4 regions of the Rhizobium sp. NLR22b genome follow, and region 1 is predicted to be linked to each of the others. Evidence: predicted binding sites of a transcription regulator. Region 1 holds the regulator's gene; each other region holds the start of a gene.

Region 1 (4,780 bases):
CCGCCTATGATGATGATCTGAAGTTCCTCTCCAGGCGGATTTCCGAAATGGGCGGCCTGGCCGAACAGATGGTCGCGGAATCCGTCCGGGCGCTGGTCAACGGCGATACGGCGCTGGCGCAAAAGGTCATTTCCGACGATGTGATCCTCGATCACACCGAACGCGAGATTGGCGACAAGGCGATCGTCACCATCGCCCGCCGTCAGCCGATGGCCTCGGACCTGCGCGAGATCATGGGTTCGATCCGCATCGCCGCCGATCTCGAACGCGTCGGCGACCTCGGCAAGAACACCGCCAAGCGCGTCATCGCCGTGCAGAGCACAGGCGTGCCGCGCAAGCTCGCCCGCGGCCTCGAGCACCTCTCTGAGCTGGCGCTCGTCCAGCTCAAGGAAGTGCTCGACGTCTATACGACACGCGCCGCCGACAAGGCGACCGCCATCCGCGAACGCGACAACGAGATCGACGCGATGTACACCTCGCTGTTCCGCGAGCTCTTGACCTACATGATGGAAGATCCGCGCAACATCACGAGCTGCACGCATCTGCTCTTTTGCGCCAAGAACATCGAGCGCATCGGCGACCATGCCACCAACATCGCCGAGACGATTTACTACATGGCGACGGGCGCCCAGCCGGAAGGCGATCGTCCGAAGGATGACAGTGCCAACACTGTCGGCGCCGCGACGGAATAATTGTTCCGAACGAGCCGCCCGGGCCAGCCGCCCGGACCAGTCACTTGCGTGCGCGCCCGTTCGGGGCGCGCAAAGAGGTCGCAGCCAATTTCTGAATTTGCGCAGGACGCCTGCTTAAATCGTCCCGGTTTAAGGCTTGTGCGCGAGGAGACGGACACGCATGATCCCGAGAGTCGCAGTTGTTGAAGACGAGGAAGCGCTGAGCGTGCTTCTTCGCTATAATCTTGAGGCGGAAGGCTTTGAGGTCGATACCATCCTGCGCGGCGACGAGGCCGAGATCAGGCTTCAGGAGCGCACGCCCGACCTTCTCATCCTCGACTGGATGCTGCCCGGCGTCTCCGGCATCGAACTCTGCCGGCGCCTGCGCATGCGGCCGGAAACCGAGCGGCTGCCGATCATCATGCTGACGGCGCGCGGCGAGGAGAGCGAGCGTGTGCGCGGACTGTCCACCGGCGCCGACGATTACGTCGTCAAGCCCTTCTCGACCCCCGAGCTCGTCGCCCGCGTCAAGGCGATGCTGCGTCGGGCCCGTCCCGAGGTGCTGTCCTCGGTGCTGAAATGCGGCGATATCGAGCTCGACCGCGAAACCCATCGTGTCCACCGCAAGAGCCGCGAAGTCCGCCTCGGCCCGACCGAATTCCGGCTGCTGGAATTCCTGATGTCGTCGCCGGGCCGGGTCTTTTCCCGTTCGCAGCTGCTGGACGGCGTCTGGGGCCACGACATCTATGTCGACGAACGCACCGTCGACGTCCATGTCGGCCGCCTGCGCAAGGCGCTGAATTTCTCCAACATGCAGGACGTCATCCGCACCGTCCGCGGCGCCGGTTATTCGATGGAGGCCTGAAGGCTGAGGGAGTGTGGGGTTGGCGTTCCCGCCAAACGCACGGCAGTACGGCTTGTGAGGCCCGCCTTGTCGTCCATCGTCGCCGCTGCGGAGCCAGCGTCGTTGCGCCGGCGAGGCTTATGCGTCTCGGCACCACCTTTCCATCGCGCCTGCAAAGCCGACTTGTCCCGGCGCCACCTCTCCTCCGTCAAGCCCTGGCATGACGGAGTGTGGGGGTTGCTAAACGCAAAGGTCACTTCCCACTCGAATAAGAAACGGCGGCCCGTTTTTTATGTCTGGCTATACCGGTCCGCTCAGCTGACCCGCGCCGCCGCCCGGCGGCGTTCGTTGATCGGCTGATAGGCAAGCTTCTGATGATAGCTGCAATAGGGCGAATTGTCCGGGGATTCGCAGCCGCAGAAATGGAAATCTTCCTTGAGCGGATCGCCGACCGGCCACTTGCAGGTGCGTTCGGTGAGCTCCGTCAGGCCGAGGCGGCGGGAAATCGGCACCACCACGTTGCCCTTCGGCACATATTCCATTTCCTCGACTGTATCGATCTCGATCTCTTCCTTCAGCAGGGTTGCGCCCTGCTGGCGGGTCACGGTGCGGGTGGCGATCCGGGAGGCGTAGTTCGGCGCGCGCGGCGCGGATGTCTGGCGCTTCGGCGTGCGCGCCGCGGTGGCCGTGCCGCCGGCCTTGGCGCGGCCGGGAAGGCTGAGCCTGTGCACCTTGCCGATAACGGCGTTTCGGCTGACCCCGCCAAGCTGCGCAGCAATCTGGCTGGCGCTCAGTCCTTCGGCCCAAAGCTTCTTGAGTTTCTCGACCCGCTCGTCTGTCCAGTTCATGCCCTGTCTCCACCTTTTGCGTTGGTGATGGCAGAATCCCTCACCGTTGTCCCGGAAGCCTCCGAAACAAGAAACGCTTGATCAATTTTGGTGACTAGTTCCGCCGCATGCAGTCTAGTAATTGAACTTTAACCTAGTGTGAGGCTGACTCCGTGACAAGAGTCGCGGGAATCCGGATGAATCGAATTTCAAGTTTTTCCCCAACTTGCTGCCTCTGCGTGTCATTTCTGCAATAATGCCTGTTGAAGGCCGAAAGTGCCCCTGTACAAGCTTGCGGCATACGCTAAGGCCGCAGTTTTGTTGACATTGCAGCGCGAAAAGGAAATAGTACCGCTCGCCGCCGAAAGGCGGCATTTTTGATTTTTCGGACCTGGTTTTGTTAGCCGGAATCCGCGCCTGACAACATTGAACGGGAGACCCGCGATGGCTGAAGCCGCGCCGCTTTACGACACCTATTCTCGTGCCCCGCTGCGGTTCGAGCGAGGCGAGGGCGTATGGCTGATCGCCGAGAGCGGCGAGCGTTATCTCGATTTCGGCGCCGGGGTCGCCGTCACCTCCGTCGGCCACGGCAACCCGCATGTGGTCGCGGCGCTGAAGGAGCAGGCCGACAAGGTCTGGCACCTCTCCAATATCTATGAAATTCCCGGCCAGGAGCGCCTGGCCAAACGCCTGACCGACGCCACCTTCGCCGACAAGGTGTTCTTCACCAATTCGGGCGCCGAGGCGCTCGAATGCGCCATCAAGACGGCGCGCCGCTATCAGTTTTCCAAGGGCCATCCCGAGAGGTTCCATATCATCACCTTCGAAGGCGCTTTCCACGGCCGCACGCTGGCGACGATCGCCGCCGGCGGCCAGGAGAAATATCTCGAAGGTTTCGGCCCCAAGGCGCCGGGTTTCGATCAGGTGCCGTTCGGCGACATCGATGCCGTGCGTGCCGCCATTACCGATGCGACGGCCGCAATCCTGATCGAGCCGGTGCAGGGCGAGGGCGGCGTGCGTCCCGCCACCAGCGAATTCATGAAGGCGCTGCGCCGGATCTGCGACGAAAATGGCCTGCTGCTGATCCTCGACGAGGTGCAGACGGGCGTCGGCCGTACCGGCAAGCTGTTTGCCCATGAATGGTCCGGCATCACGCCTGATATCATGGCCGTCGCCAAGGGCATCGGCGGCGGTTTCCCGCTCGGCGCCTGCCTTGCAACCGCCGAGGCCGCTTCCGGCATGAAGGCCGGCACGCATGGTTCGACCTATGGCGGCAATCCGCTGGCCATGGCGGTCGGCAGCGCCGTGCTCGACGTCATCCTCGCCGATGGCTTCCTTGAGCATGTGCGCGACGTCGCGCTCGTCTTCCGCCAGGGACTGGCCTCGCTCAAGGATCGTTATCCCGATGTGATCGAGGATATCCGAGGCGAAGGGCTTCTTCTCGGCGTCAAGGCTGCGGTTCCCTCGGCCGAATTGCTGCAGGCGATCCGCGCCGCGCATCTGCTCGGCGTGCCGGCCGGCGACAACGTCATCCGCCTTCTTCCGCCGCTGGTGGTCACTGCCGAGGAAGCCCGCGAAGGGCTTGTGCGCCTCGAGCGCGCCGCCGAGAGCATCCGCGCCGCCAAGATCAAGAAGACGGCTTGAAGGGATCGCCGCCTTCGGGCGCACGACAGGTAAGAACATGGCTCCTAAACATTTCCTCGATCTTTCGGCCGTCACATCGGCCGACCTCAGAACCATCATGAACGACGCGCTCGCCCGCAAGCAGGCCTTCAAGGCGGGCAAGGGCGACAAGCCGCTCGCCGGCAAGATGCTGGCGATGATCTTCGAGAAGCCGTCGACGCGCACCCGCGTCTCTTTCGACGTCGGCATGCGCCAGCTCGGCGGCGAAACGCTGTTCCTCTCCGGCACCGAAATGCAGCTCGGCCGCGCCGAGACGATCGGCGACACCGCCAAGGTGCTGTCGCGTTATGTCGATGCGATCATGATCCGCACCACCGAGCACTCGCGCCTGCTGGAGCTTGCCGAACATGCGACCGTGCCTGTCATCAACGCGCTGACGGACGATACCCATCCCTGCCAGATCATGGCCGATATCATGACCTTCGAGGAGCATCGCGGCCCGATCAAGGGCAAGACCATCGCCTGGACCGGCGACGGCAACAATGTGCTGCATTCGCTGGTCGAAGGGGCGGCGCGCTTCGGCTACCGCATGAACATGGCCGTCCCCCTTGGTTCGGAGCCCAAGGATCACTATCTGAACTGGGCCCGCAATGAGGGCGCCGAAATCATGCTCTGCCATGATGCCGACCGTGCGGTCGAAGGCGTCGATTGCGTGGTGACCGATACCTGGGTCTCCATGAATCAGGAACATCGGGCCCGGGGTCACAACGTCTTCCAGCCTTATCAGGTCAATGCGGCCTTGATGGCCAAGGCCG
Region 2 (4,780 bases), on a different contig from region 1:
CCCGGCTGATGCCGACGACCGGCAGCGTCGAGTACCACATGCGCGACGGCGGCTACCGCGACCTCTACCACATGAACGAGGCCGAACGCCGCTTCCTGATGCGCACCGACTGGGGCTTCGTGCACCAGAACCCGGCCGACGGGCTACGCATGAGCGTCTCTGCCGGCGCCAATGTCGGTGAACGGCTGATGGCGATCGGCGACCGGCACTATGGCAAGATCCGCTCCACCGCCATCGACTGGCTCGAACGCGTCGAGATCGATGCCGATCGCATCGACGATCAGCCGCGCGCCTTTTCCGGCGGCATGCGCCAGCGCCTGCAGATCGCCCGCAACCTCGTCACCGGTCCGCGTCTGGTCTTCATGGACGAGCCGACCGGCGGCCTCGATGTTTCGGTGCAGGCGCGCCTGCTCGATCTGATGCGAGGCCTCGTCAACGATCTTGGCCTCTCGGCCATCATCGTCACCCACGATCTCGCCGTCGCCCGCCTGCTCTCGCACCGCATGATGGTGATGAAGGACGGCTACGTCATCGAACAGGGCCTCACCGACCGCGTGCTCGACGATCCCAGAGAGCCTTACACGCAGCTGCTCGTCTCCTCGATCCTGCAGGTCTGAGCTAGAAACCAGGAGAACCATATCATGCCAACGCCCCTCGTCGTTTCCGAAGTCTCGAAGAGCTTCACCATGCACCTGCGCGACGGCATCAGGCTGCCCGTCGTCTCCGACGTCGCCTTCTCCGTGTCGTCAGGCGAATGCGTCGTTCTCGGCGGCCCCTCAGGCATCGGCAAGAGCTCGCTGCTCAAGATGATCTACGGCAATTATGCCGTCGACACCGGCCAGATCCTCGTCCGCCACGACGGGCGGATCGTCGACCTCGCCGCCGCCGATCCGCGCACCGTGCTCAATGTTCGCCGCGATACGCTCGGCTATGTCAGCCAATTCCTGCGCACCGTACCGCGCGTGGCGGCAATCGACGTGGTGGCCGAGCCGCTCGTGGCGCGCGGCGAAGAAATCGTCGTTGCACGCGAAAAGGCAGGCGCCCTGCTTGCCAGGCTCAACCTGCCGGAGGCGCTTTGGCAACTTCCGCCCGCCACCTTTTCCGGCGGCGAGCAGCAGCGCGTCAACATCGCCCGCGGCTTCATCACCGAGCATACGATCCTGCTTCTCGATGAACCCACAGCCTCGCTGGATGCGAAAAACCGCGCCGTCGTCGTCGGCATGATCGCAGAGAAGAAGAAGGCGGGCGTCGCCCTTCTCGGCATCTTCCATGACGAGGAAGTGCGCGAGGCCGTCGCCGACCGCATCCTCGACGTCCAGCAGTTCTCGCCGAGGAAGATTGCCGCATGAGCCGCAAGCTTGGTATCGAGCCCGCCATCCACGAAACGGCCGAGGTCAGCGATTCCACCTTCGGGCGCTATACGGAAGTCTGCGAACGCTGCCGCATCAGCGAGGCGACCTTCGGCGACTATTCCTACATCATGCAGGACGGCGCCGTCTGGTGCGCAACGATCGGCAAGTTCGTCAATATCGCCGCCGCTGTGCGCATCAACGCCACCAACCACCCGACCTGGCGCGCGACTCTGCATCATTTCACCTATCGCGCCGCCAATTACTGGCCGGACGCCGATATGGAGACGGATTTCTTCGCCTGGCGGCGCTCGAACCGGGCGACGATCGGCCACGACGTCTGGATCGGCCATGGCGCGACCATCCTGCCCGGCGTCAACGTCGGCAATGGCGCCGTCATCGGGGCCGGCGCGGTCGTATCGAAGGACGTTGCATCATACACGATCGTCGGCGGTGTGCCGGCGAAGCTGATCCGCGAACGTTTCCCGAAAGAGATCGGCGAACGCATGGACAGGCTTTCCTGGTGGGATTGGCAACACGACCGGTTGCGCCTGGCCTTGCAGGATTTCCGCAACCTTAGCGCGGAAGATTTTCTGGCCCGCTACGAATGCTAGACGCCACCGCCGAGACACGGAGATTTGTGACACCTCTTACACAAATATGACATTGGAGGTTCATGAAGCGGGACTAATGCGATGCTGACCAAGGCCTGGAGTGCAAGGGAAGAGCATGATGTTCGAGCTGAAGGATGTCACCCGCCGTTTCGGAAACAAGCTCGCCGTCGATGCCGTGACGCTCACCGTTGCCCAGGGCCAGATGGTTGGCATCATCGGCCGCTCCGGCGCCGGCAAGTCGACGCTGCTGCGCATGATCAATCGGCTGCAGGAACCGAGCTCCGGCTCCATTCATTTCGCCGGCGTCGAGGTCTCCGGGCTTCGCGGCCAGGCATTGCGCAACTGGCAGCGCGACTGTGCGATGATCTTTCAGCAGTTCAACCTGGTGCCGCGCCTCGATGTTCTCACAAATGTCATGCTCGGCCGCCTCAATCACCGCTCGACGCTTCTGAGCCTTCTCAACATCTTCACCCGGGAAGAACGCGTTCATGCGATCGCCGCACTGGAGCGCCTCGGCATCGAGCAGACGGCGCTGCAGCCGGCCGGCACGCTTTCCGGCGGCCAGCAGCAGCGCGTGGCGATCGCCCGGGCGCTGATGCAGAACCCGAGGATGGTACTCGCCGACGAGCCTATCGCCTCGCTCGACCCGCTGAACGCCAAGATCGTCATGGATGCGCTGCGCGACATCAACGAGCGCGAGGGCATCACCGTCATCACAAATCTGCATACGCTCGACACTGCCCGCAACTATTGTGAGCGCATCGTCGGCATGGCCGGCGGCCGCGTCGTCTTTGACGGCAAGCCCTCGGAGCTGACGGCCGAAGCCGTGAAGGCAATCTACGGAACGGACAAGGATGGCGCCGGCATCGACGAAACCATGACGTCGACATCCATCAATATCGCTGCCGAGCGGGCAGACAATCCATCCGCCGGCGCCCAACCGCTGGCATTGGCCGGTCTCTGAGCGGGACCGCCGCGATCGAACGCCCGCGTCAAGGGCACATTCTTCGTAACGGGAAGGCCGGAACACCGGTCGATAGGAGAGAACGCATGTTGAAGAAAGCACTCTTTGCGGCAACGGCGCTGTTCGCGCTCGCCGGCGCCGCCAATGCCGCAGACCTCAAGGAATTCCGCATCGGCATCCTTGGCGGCGAAAACGAAACCGATCGCCTGCGCAATTATGCCTGCCTTGCCGACCATCTGAAGCAGGAGTTCGGCTTCGAGAAGGTCTCGCTCTTCCCGGCCGCCGATTATGACGGCGTTATCCAGGGTCTGCTCGGCGGCACGCTCGACTTCGCCGAACTCGGCGCTTCCGGCTACGCCTCCGTCTACCTCAAGGACTCGAAGGCCGTTACGCCGATCCTGACGACGCAGCAGAAAGATGGTTCGACGGGTTATTACTCGATCGGCCTTGCACTGAAGTCCTCCGGTATCAAGACCATCAAGGACGCCAAAGGCAAGAAGCTCGGCTACGCCGATCCGGACTCCACCTCCGGTTACCTCGTTCCGCTGACGCAGATCCCGAAGGACACCGGCATGCCGAATGACAAGTTCTTTGCCTCGACCCAGTTCAACGGCGGGCATGAAAACAACCTGCTTGCCGCCTATGACGGCAAGGTCGACGTCGCAGTCGACGACTCGTCGGGCATCGGCGATTTCAAGGACGGCTACACCTCCGGCACCTTCCGCAAGGAAGTCGACAAGGGCGCCGTGGACCCGAACAAGCTCGTTGAAGTCTGGCGTTCGCCGCTGATCCCGAACGGCCCGCTCGTCGTGCGCAACGCCCTCGGCCAAGAGTGGCAGACGAAGCTCGCAGCCTTCTTCATGGCCCTGCCGGAAAAGGATCACAAGTGCTTCTCGGCTGTCGAAGGCGGCGACTACAAGGGCTATGCCCCGGTCAAGCACGACTTCTACAATGCTGTCGTCGAGGTTCGCAAGGCGGCCATCGGCGGCTGATCGCCTTTTCAATGCGGGGCGGCCGGCAACGGCCGCCCTTTGTTTGTTACCGCGCGGAGCGTCCATGACCATTGCCGATACACAGCCGCACGTGCAGAGCACGCAGGAGATCGCCACCGCCTGGGATCGGATGGTCGCGAAGCGCCGCTTTTATACCGTCCTTGGCTTGGTCATCCTCGTTGCGGCATTCGTCAGCTCCGTCCGGTTCGCCGATGAGAGCAATGCCGGCCATTTCTTCGAGCGTCTGCCGCATCTTTTCGACTTCCTGAGCTGGCTCATTCCCAAGGATTGGAACGATGTCTGGCGCGCGCTGTTCGACATAGCCAGCGTCAACGACAGAGGCGGCGAGGAATTCAACTTCGACAAGGGCCGCGTCTACGTCTGGGGTGCCTTCTACATTCCGGAATATTTCGAGCTGATGATCGTCACGATCAACGTAGCGCTCATCTCGACCATCATCGCCTTCATCTTTGCGGTTCCCTTGAGCTTCTTTGCCGCGCGCAATCTCACGAATTCATGGCCGCTGCGCATCGTCACCAAGCGGCTGATGGAGTTCCTGCGCGCCTTCCCCGAGATTGTCATTGCCGGCCTGTTTTCGGCGATCCTGTCGATCGGGCCGGTCGCCGCCATCATAGCCATCACCCTGCACACGATCGGCGCGCTCGGCAAACTCTTCTACGAAGTCGCCGAAAACATCGATATGAAGCCGCATGAGGGGATGAAGGCCGTCGGCGCCAACTGGTGGGAGCGCGTGCGCTTCGCCGCCCTGCCACAGGTGCTGCCGAATTTCACCTCCTATGCGCTCTTACGCCTGGAGATCAACGTGCGCGCCTCGACCATCATCGGGGCCGTCGGCGGCGG
Region 3 (4,780 bases), on a different contig from region 1:
CGCCTCGGCCTCACATCGCTCAAACCGCTCACGACAGCCTACACCATCTCGCTCGGTGAGCCGGACGTAATGGCCGCGCAGGCGCGCGAACATGCCGGTCGCGCTCTGCTCAAGGTCAAGGTGGGAACCGGCGACGATGAAAGCCGCATCCGCGCCGTCCGCGCGGCGGCACCCGAAGCTGCGATCATTCTCGACGCCAATGAGGGCTGGCCGGAGGCGGTGCTGGAACGTCATCTGCAGATCGCCGCAGAGGCGGGTGTTGCCCTCGTCGAGCAACCGCTGCCAGCGGGCCGCGATGCGCTGCTTGCCGAAATCCGCCGCCCGCTGCTGGTCTGCGCCGACGAGAGTGTGCACCACACCGGCGATCTCGCAAGCCTTGCCGACCGCTATGATGCGATCAATATCAAGCTCGACAAGACAGGCGGCCTCACCGAGGCCTTGGCAATGAAGACCGAAGCCGAGAGACTCGGCATTTCGATCATGATCGGCTGCATGGTCGGCACCTCGCTCGCCATGGCGCCGGCCGTGCTGCTCGCGCAGAATGCCGATTTTGTCGATCTCGACGGCCCGCTGCTGCTTGCCCACGACCGCGAGCCCGGCCTGCGCTACGCCGCTTCCCTGGTCTTTCCGCCGGAAAGCGCCCTCTGGGGCTGAAGATAATAGGCTGAGATGACGATCCCGAGGCCCGTAAGAGCGACGAGCGCCATGACGTAATAACTGACGAGACCGAGCCAAGCGTGGAGATAACCCGAAGCGATGGTCATTAACCCCATCGCCATGCCGACATAAAAGAAATAGGCGCCCTGCGCCGAGGCCTCCTGCGTCTCCTGCACTGTCGCCACGATCCGCCGCTGCACGCCGGTATGCACGAAGGCATAGGTGAAGCCGTGGAAGCATTGCAGCAGAAGGAAGCCGGCAAAGCCGGCATTCATGGGAAACAGGATCCAGCGGCAGACGCTGACGGCGCAGCCGAAGCGGATTAGGGTCCAGGCAGTGAAGCGCCGATTGAGCCGCTTCGACAGAAAGAACACCGTCACCTCCGAGGCAACGCCGGCGCTCCAGAGCAGGCCGACTTGCGTGCCGGAAAAGCCGAGCTGATGCCAATAGATCGAGGAGAAAGCATTGAGCACGGCATGGCTCGACTGCTGGATGGCGACGCCGATCAGAAGCAGCAGCAAATGCGGTTCGCGCAGGCCGCTGCCGGTGGCGGCAGGAAGGTCGATCGGCAGACCGCGCCGCCGGGTCGGCCCGATACGCGGACAGAAGATCGCCATCACTACCGTCATCATGAAGCCGAACACCATGACGATGAGCACCATGCCGCCGCCCCACCGGCTGATCAGCTGACCGCCGACCAGCGTCGAGACGATGAAGGCGATGGAGCCCCACACGCGCATCGACCCATAATCGAGCCCCCAACGCCGCACGCCTGAAATGACGATCGATTCGACCACGGGCACATAGGGCGCAAAGCTGGCGCCCTGCAGCGCGAAGACGATTGTCACCGGCCAGAAGCTGGTCGACCAGTAAAGTGCGATCGCCGTCAGCAGCGACAGGCTCCCCGACCAGAGCAGCACGGTGGCGCGCTCCTTCATGCGGTCGGCGATCATGGCGACGACAGGCGCCACCAAGACTCGAACCACCATCGGTATGGCGAGGATAATGCCGATTTCATGGTCGCTGAGACTATGGGTTTCCAGCCATACCGGGAAGAATGGCAGCACGACGCCATTGACGAGCAGCGGCGCGCAATAAGACAGCGCACTGAGCAGCCGGAAGCGCGGCGGCGCTCCCTCACCCGGGGAATGTTGAGCGGGAATCATCTGTGGACCTGAAGGAAACTGGATGTTTTCCTAACACACCACCCGGGGGGCGACTATTGCGAGAAATAGCCGTCCGGAAACGTTTTAGAAAATAAATATGGCCTGTTACCTCGCGGTAACGGCTAAATTGCCGGCGAGCCGCCGCGACAGCGACGGCCGTAAAATCACGCCGCCTGCGGGGCGAGTTCCGCCTCTTCGGTACTCTCGATGGCGGTAAGCGCCGGTACGGCGGTGGCAAGCGCCCGCCAGGTGATCAGTTCGAAGGTGCCGTCGGCATGTTCGGCAACCGCCGTGCAGCTTTCCACCCAGTCACCCGTGTTGATGTAGCGAATGCCGTCCATATCCTGGATCATGGCGTGGTGGATGTGGCCGCAGATCACGCCGTCGGCGCCGCTCTTGCGGGCCTCTTCGGCGACGACGCGCTCGAACTCGCCGATGAAATTGACCGCGTGCTTGACCTGCAGCTTCGCCCAGGCGGAGAACGACCAATAAGGCATGCCGAGGCGGCGGCGTACGGCCGCGAGCAGGATGTTGATGCGGATCGCCGTATCATAGGCCCAGTCGCCGAGATAGGCGAGCAGGCGGGCGTTGCGGACGACGACATCGAACTCGTCGCCGTGCAGGATCAGGTATCTCTTGCCGTCCGCGCCGTCATACATCATACGCTCGACGACCTCGATGCCGCCGAAATGCATGCCCGGGAAGTCGCGCAGAAATTCGTCGTGATTGCCTGGGATATAAACGACGCGCGTGCCCTTGCGCGCCTTGCGCAACAGCTTCTGGACGACGTCGTTGCAGACCTGCGGCCAGTACCAGCTGCGTTTCAGACGCCAGCCGTCGACGATATCGCCGACGAGCACGATGGTGTCTGCCTCGTGGTAGCGCAGGAAATCGAGCAGGAAATCAGCCTTCGCGGCCTTCGAGCCGAGATGAATATCGGAAATGAAGAGCGTGCGGAAATGTCTGGGTTCCATCATGTTTGTCACGAACAGTGCTCGTGCCCCATCTTTCATCTAGCCCTCCAAAACCAGACTCGTGTTTCAGGAAGATGACAAGCTGGGGAAAAGCCCTGCAGACCGACCCATACCGTCTGGATGGTAAACGCCGATCCCGTCGGTCACGAAGGTCGCAAAACCGAAATCGGAAATCCGATCACCATAATTTCGTGCCGCGAGGTTCTAGATCTTTCCCGCATGCCGAGAATCAAATTAACAGCAGGTGCCGATTTGGCGTATCCTTGGGGGTTGATGATGCATGTCCGCACCGCGACGATAATGATTTCTATTGCAATACTTGCAGGCTGTGCACCGACGCAGCAGGATTATGATGCGACCGTCACGTTGCTGCAAGGCAGCACCAGAGCGAGAAATGAGTTCGTCAAAGTGTGCGCAAAGGATTTCGATGCAAATGCGCGTCGCACCGCCGGGATCGTGACAAACGTCTCTGACAAGGACGCTCCGAGGGTCGCCTGCCAGCGATATCTGGCGGCCGCGATCTCCGGTCGGGCCACGTATCAGGATCTGCTCGACATCAAGGCTCACCGGTTTACGCCAAAGCTCGTCAAGATCTTCCAGGGCCGCTGATAGCGCGGAAGACCCTCCCTCGCTCCTTGATTTTGGAACCGAGTGAACAAGATCGACGGGCCAAGCGGATTGGGGCAAGCGGCGACCAGACGCTCGCCCCCTTTTCCGACCGACGATATTGCCCTGCCAATCGAGCGCGTTCATGATGACGACGATTCCATATCCGATGAAGCGGGGATGGCCGATGCGTCTCTTTCTCGTTCGCCACGGCGAATCCCTCGGCAACATCAACGAACAGGCCTACCGTCAGTTCGGCGATCATAACGTGCCGTTGACCGAGTGGGGCTATCGCCAGGCGGCGGAGGCAGGCGCTGTCATCGCCTCGTACCTGAGAGGGCTGCCGAGCGAGGGATTCCAGAAGCTGCATATCTGGTATTCGCCGTTCCTGCGCACGCGCCAGAGCAAGGATGCGCTGCTCGAAGTGCTGCCGGAAAACTTCGTCGGCGATGTCAGGGAAGATTATCTTCTGCGCGAGCAGGATTTCGGCCTCTTCACCGAAATCTACGATCATGCCGAGCAGAAACAGAAATTCCCCGAGGAATTCGAAAAATGGGCGAGGCTCCGCAACAACAGCGGCAAGTTCTATGCACGGCCGCCGGACGGCGAAAGCCGGGCGGACGTGGCGCAGCGGGTGCGTCTCTTCCTCCAGACCGTCATGCGCGAAGCCGAGACCGGCGACCACAATGTCGCGATCGTCGGCCATGGCGTCACCAACCGCGCGGTCGAAATGAATTTCCTGCACCACTCCGTCGACTGGTTCGAGCGATCCGACAATCCTGGGAATTCCGACGTCACGCTGATCGAGGGAACGCGTTTGCAGGGCTACGACACGATCCTGCTCCACCAGGCCGCCGACCGGCAGCCGGGACAGGAGGATAAACTGCGCGATGCCTATGGCGCTGACGTGACGATGACGCCGAAGTGCGGTGGGTAAACCGTTTCTGAGTTCGCGCACTCATCCATGTGCACGAGGTTCGGCCAGTCCCAGGCAAATGTGAATTCAAGCAGAGATTGGTGCCATATTCACTTGCGGCACAGAGTTGCAGATGGTTCATTTTCCCGAAATAGCTCGTGAGACATTCTGAAAGCTCTATTTCAACACTGCCATCCGCATGACGGTTCGGAGACGATGAAGGAGAGATGTCGAAATGACGAGGAGATCAAGTCTCGTACTGCAAGAAGTCCGTCGGCTAAACGCAAGGATGATGGCCGCGGCCACAGGCTCGCCGAATGAACGGTATGAACGCATTTTCGACCTTGTACCCCGCGAAGCCTTCCTTGGTCCCGGTCCGTGGCATATCGCCGTCCATCCTTGGAAGAAATCCTACCGGCATCGCTACATTGAAACTCCGAGCGACGATCCGGTGCATGTTA
Region 4 (4,780 bases), on a different contig from region 1:
ATCGAAACGGCATTGGTCGTGTCGTCGGCGCCCTGGTCGATCACCTTCAGCACGTCATCAGGCCCGATGATCGAGGCCGTCACCTGCACGCCGCCGGTGCCCCAGCCGTAAGGCATCGGCATTTCTCTGCTGGCGAAGGGCACTTGGTAGCCCGGAATAGCGATCGCCTTCAGGATGGCGCGGCGGATCATCCGCTTGGTCTGCTCGTCGAGATAGGCGAAGTTGTAGCTGGCGAGATCGCTCATTCGGCGGCTTCCTTCATGTCTTCGCCGGCATTGCGGGCGGCTTCGAATTCGCGGCGCATGCGGCGGACGAGATCGAGTTCCGCCTGGAAGTCCACATAATGCGGCAGCTTCAGGTGCTCGACGAAGCCGGTCGCCTGGACATTGTCGGAGTGCGAAATGACGAATTCCTCGTCCTGTGCCGGCGCGGTGATATCCTCGCCGAGTTCTTCGGCGCGAAGCGCGCGATCGACCAGCGACATCGCCATTGCCTTGCGCTCGCTCTGTCCGAAGACCAGGCCGTAACCGCGGGTAAACTGCGGCGGCGCCTTGGCCGAGCCCTTGAACTGGTTGACCATCTGGCATTCGGTGATCTGGATTGTGCCAAGCGAGACGGCGAAACCGAGCTCCGGCACGTCGAATTCCACCTCGGCTTCGCCGATGCGGATCTCGCCGGTGAAGGGGTGGTTTCGGCCATAGCCACGCTGAGTGGAATAACCGAGCGCTAGCAGGAAGCCCTCGTCGCCGCGGGAAAGCGCCTGCAGGCGCAGGTCGCGGGGCATCGGAAATTCCATCGGCTCGCGGGTCAGGTCTCCGATCTCGTGATCTTCGGGCATGTCGCCGTCGGCCTCGATCAGGCCCTCTTCGCCGAGGATTTCGGAGACGCGCATGACGCGGCCGGTCTCGGCCGGGCGCCGGGCCGGCGCCTCGACCAGTTCGTCCTGAAGCAGCGACGGATCGAGAAGGCGATGAGTATAGTCGAAAGTAGGCCCAAGCAGCTGGCCGCCCGGCAGATCCTTGTAAGTCGCCGAGATGCGCCGTTCGATCGTCATATCAGCCGTCTCGAGCGGCTTGGAATAGCCGAAGCGCGGCAACGTCGTGCGATAGGCGCGCAGCAGGAAGATCGCCTCGATCATGTCGCCGCGCGACTGGCGCACGGCGAGGGCGGCGAGCGTGCGGTCGAAAAGCGAGGCCTCCGCCATGACGCGGTCGACGGCGAGGGCGAGTTGTTCGACGATCTGCTCAATGCCGATCGCCGGCAACGAACGGTCGCCGCGGCGGCGGTCGGCAAGCAGCCGATGGGCATTGGCGATGGCGGCCTCGCCACCTTTGACGGCAACATACATGAGCTCAGATCTCCGTTGCTGTGATCTTGGTGGTGCGCGGCAGGCAGACGAAGTGTCTGCCTGAGGTCAACACGATGTCGACGCCGCGCGGGAAGAGCGCCCGGTTCTCGCTCCAGAGTCTGAGGAATGTCTCCGGGAGGCTGGCCGGCCCGATCTCCACGACACTCTTGATGCCCGGACCCATCAGCGCCAGCCTGCGTCCGCCGTCGAGTTCGGGAAGTTCGATGACAACAGTCGTCGAACGGTCGGGATATTCCTGTGTGCCTGATGCAAACAGGCCGAAGGAGCAAAGCGTAATGCCCGCCTCAATGAAGGCAAAACGCGCATCGGCCTTCTCGGCGGTCAGCGGCGCGCCAGTGTGGAAGCCGAGCCACTCCGGCATGGCGGATTTCGCCAGTCCCGTGGTAAGCCAGACCGGCGTGTCGTGGTCGCAAAGCGTGAGCGCGATCGCGCCGGCGGCAATGCCGAGCGGCGCCGGCGGAGCGATATCGGGCTCAATGGTCTGAATGGCGCCGGGACGGGCCATGCCGTCCATCAGCATCTTGAAGACGCTCTGTGCATGGAAAACCGGGTCGGCAAAACCGCCGATCAAAGCTTCTGTCGCAAGACCCATCAGTTGTCTCCCCGCACCATGGTGAAGAAATCGACGCGGGTTGCCGCCGTCTCATCCGCCTTGCGGCGCTCAGTGGCGGCGATGCGCGCGGCAATCGGCAAAAGCAGTGCCTGTTCGACAAAATTCTTGCTCGTCTCCTCCTGCCAGAGCGCGTCGAAGATCGCCGCAAGACGGGCCTTCTCCCGGTCGGTGCCGAGCGCCTGCGCATGACCGATGGAACCGGACTCGAGCCGCACCGTCGCGCGTGTCATCGTCACCTCGCCGAGATTGAAAGGAGCTCCGCCGCCGCCGATGCGGCCGCGCACCATTACAAGTCCGGTCTCCGGTCCGCGCACCGGATAAGCCACGGGCTTTTGCGGCAATGCGTCCCAGACTGCCTGGAGTTCGCTCCGTTCCGCTCGCGCCAACAGATCGGCGGCGCGTTTGCGCTCCGAGACCGTTTGCGACGCGGCGTCTTCCTTGTCCGCTGATATCATCGCTGCTTTCCTCGAAATGTCTATTGATATAGACAACCATACAAGTTATACCTAGCCTTAAATCGGTGTCGTGACAAGCGTGTGACATTGTGGGGCAAGGCAGGGGCAGAATGGCAGGACTGAAGCAGGTGCAGAGGCAGACAGGTGTGGCGCTCTGGCGTCAGATCGCCGATCGAATTCGCGAGGCGATCGGCAACGGAGTCTATGACGAAACGAGAATGGTGCCGCCGGAAACGGTGCTGGCGCTGCAATTCGGCGTTAACAGGCATACGGTGCGCAGTGCGCTGGCGGCGCTGGCGCAGGAGGGGATCGTGCGCGCGGTGCAAGGCCGCGGCACGCTGATCGAGCGCAAGCAGCGGCTGAACTTCCCGATCACCCGGCGCACGCGCTTCACTGCCGGCATCGGCGATCAGGCGCGCGAGACGCGTGGTCTTCTGCTCGATGAGGCGCAGGAGGAGGCGAGCGCCGAGGTTGCCCGCTGGTTGGGTGTGAAACAGGGCGAGCAAGTGATCCGGCTGGAAACATTGCGCCATGCCGACAGGCGGCCGGTTTCAAAAGCGACGAGCTGGTTTCCCGCCGAACGTTTCGCCGGGATCGGCGAGGCCTACCGCAAGCATGAATCGATCACCAAGGCTTTCGCCGAGCTTGGCGTGGCGGATTATGTCCGCGCGACAACCGAGGTGACGGCCGCCCATGCCGGGACAGCCGACCTTGCCGACCTGGAACTCACCCCCGGCGCGATCCTGCTGATCGCCAAGGCAATGAACACCGATCTCGACGGCGTGCCGGTGCAATATTCGATCAGCCGTTTCGCCGCCGACCGGGTGCAGTTCACGATCGAGAACTGAGGCCAATAGTTGAGGCAGGCGTGCCGACCGCTTCCGGCGGCACGCCTCACCGAATTAGTGTGCACCGGACATATCGCCCAGAACTTCCTTTGAAGCCACGGTTGAATCCGCCTTCAGCTTGTAGACCATTGGAACGCCGGTCGCGAGATTGAGGGCGAGCACGCCTTCTTTGGTCAGCTTGTCGAGCACCATGACCAGCGAGCGCAGCGAATTGCCGTGGGCGGCGACCAGCACCTTTTCGCCGCGCAGCACGCGCGGCAGGATTTCCGTGAGGTAGTAAGGCCAGACACGGGCGCCGGTGTCGCGCAGGCTCTCGCCGCCCGGCGGCGGCACGTCATAGGAACGGCGCCAGATATGAACCTGTTCCTCGCCCCATTTGGCACGCGCGTCATCCTTGTTGAGGCCGGAGAGATCGCCGTAGTCGCGCTCGTTCAGCGCCTGGTCGCGGATCGTCTCGAGGTCGGGCTGGCCGACCTTGTCGAGGATGAGCTTCAGCGTGTGCTGCGCGCGCACCAGCGCCGAGGTATAGGCGACGTCGAATTTGATCCCGTATTCGGCAAGTGCGGCGCCGCCGGCGTTGGCTTCCTGGATGCCGAGCTCCGTCAGATCCGGGTCCTTCCAGCCGGTGAAGAGATTCTTCAGGTTCCAGTCACTCTGGCCGTGGCGAACGAGGACGAGGGTACCGCTCATGAATATGCCTCCGATATGTCGTTATTGGGAAGAAAGCCCGAGCACGTCGAGCATGGAATAGAAACCTGGCTTCTTGTCGCGCGCCCAGAGCGCCGCCTTGATCGCGCCGCGCGCGAAGATCGAGCGGTCTGCCGCGCTGTGCGACAGGGCGACGATTTCGCCTTCTCCGGCAAAAAGCACGGAATGCTCGCCGATGACCGAGCCGCCGCGCAGCGTCGCAAAACCGATCGTGCCGACTTCGCGCGCGCCGGTGTGGCCGTCGCGGACCCTCACCGATTTTGAGGCAAGATCGATACTGCGGCCCTTGGCTGCCGCTTCGCCGAAGAGAAGGGCGGTGCCGGAAGGAGCATCGACTTTGTGCTTGTGGTGCATTTCCAGGATTTCGATGTCCCAGTCCGCCGGATCGAGCGCTCGTGCCGCCTGCTCGGCCAGAACGCTGAGCAGATTGACGCCGAGGCTCATATTGCCAGACTTGACGACGCGGGCATGGCGTGCCGCGGCGGCGATCTTCGCGTTGTCCTCGGTCGAGCAGCCTGTCGTGCCGATGACATGGACGATGCGGGCCTGAGCGGCGAGACCGGAAAACTCCACCGTGGCGGCAGGCGCGGTGAAATCGAGCACGCCTTCGGCATGCAGGAAAGCCTGGAGCGGATCGTCGCCGATGATGACGCCGGTCGGGCCGAGCCCGGCAATTTCACCGGCATCCTTGCCGACGAAGGGCGAGCCGGCACGTTCGACGGCGGCATGCAGCATCACGCCTTCCATGGAATGAATGAGCCGGATCAGCGTCTGCCCCATGCGTCCC

The links. The regulator PhoB, encoded in region 1, activates phosphate uptake and scavenging genes when phosphate is short. The targets are predictions, from matches to a motif close to TGTCATNNANCTGTCAT.
Region 2: phnC (phosphonate ABC transporter ATP-binding protein) is a predicted target of PhoB. The motif match lies at 1,999-2,015, and genes of this name have one in related genera.
Region 3: HJC00_RS19880 (UDP-2,3-diacylglucosamine diphosphatase) is a predicted target of PhoB. The motif match lies at 2,861-2,877, and genes of this name have one in related genera.
Region 4: phnF (phosphonate metabolism transcriptional regulator PhnF) is a predicted target of PhoB. The motif match lies at 2,508-2,524, and genes of this name have one in related genera.

Annotation. Positions count from the first base shown of each region.
Region 1 covers NZ_JABDWM010000001.1:503,968-508,747, reverse strand. Annotated here, with positions in the region: gene phoU (phosphate signaling complex protein PhoU) at 1-692, shown strand, start outside; gene phoB (phosphate regulon transcriptional regulator PhoB) at 853-1,536, shown strand; gene HJC00_RS02390 (GcrA family cell cycle regulator) at 1,830-2,363, opposite strand; gene HJC00_RS02385 (aspartate aminotransferase family protein) at 2,787-3,986, shown strand; gene argF (ornithine carbamoyltransferase) at 4,024-4,780, shown strand, end outside.
Region 2 covers NZ_JABDWM010000017.1:58,359-63,138, forward strand. Annotated here, with positions in the region: gene phnK (phosphonate C-P lyase system protein PhnK) at 1-617, shown strand, start outside; gene phnL (phosphonate C-P lyase system protein PhnL) at 642-1,349, shown strand; gene HJC00_RS24765 (DapH/DapD/GlmU-related protein) at 1,346-1,963, shown strand; gene phnC (phosphonate ABC transporter ATP-binding protein) at 2,082-2,927, shown strand; gene phnD (phosphonate ABC transporter substrate-binding protein) at 3,014-3,919, shown strand; gene phnE (phosphonate ABC transporter, permease protein PhnE) at 3,984-4,780, shown strand, end outside.
Region 3 covers NZ_JABDWM010000012.1:93,841-98,620, reverse strand. Annotated here, with positions in the region: gene dgcA (N-acetyl-D-Glu racemase DgcA) at 1-654, shown strand, start outside; gene HJC00_RS19885 (MFS transporter) at 606-1,823, opposite strand; gene HJC00_RS19880 (UDP-2,3-diacylglucosamine diphosphatase) at 1,988-2,800, opposite strand; gene HJC00_RS19875 (hypothetical protein) at 2,918-3,406, shown strand; gene HJC00_RS19870 (histidine phosphatase family protein) at 3,591-4,340, shown strand; gene HJC00_RS19865 (SAM-dependent methyltransferase) at 4,612-4,780, shown strand, end outside.
Region 4 covers NZ_JABDWM010000017.1:52,792-57,571, reverse strand. Annotated here, with positions in the region: gene HJC00_RS24750 (alpha-D-ribose 1-methylphosphonate 5-phosphate C-P-lyase PhnJ) at 1-245, opposite strand, end outside; gene HJC00_RS24745 (carbon-phosphorus lyase complex subunit PhnI) at 242-1,348, opposite strand; gene phnH (phosphonate C-P lyase system protein PhnH) at 1,353-1,961, opposite strand; gene phnG (phosphonate C-P lyase system protein PhnG) at 1,961-2,437, opposite strand; gene phnF (phosphonate metabolism transcriptional regulator PhnF) at 2,548-3,285, shown strand; gene HJC00_RS24725 (2,3-bisphosphoglycerate-dependent phosphoglycerate mutase) at 3,340-3,975, opposite strand; gene dapB (4-hydroxy-tetrahydrodipicolinate reductase) at 3,997-4,780, opposite strand, start outside.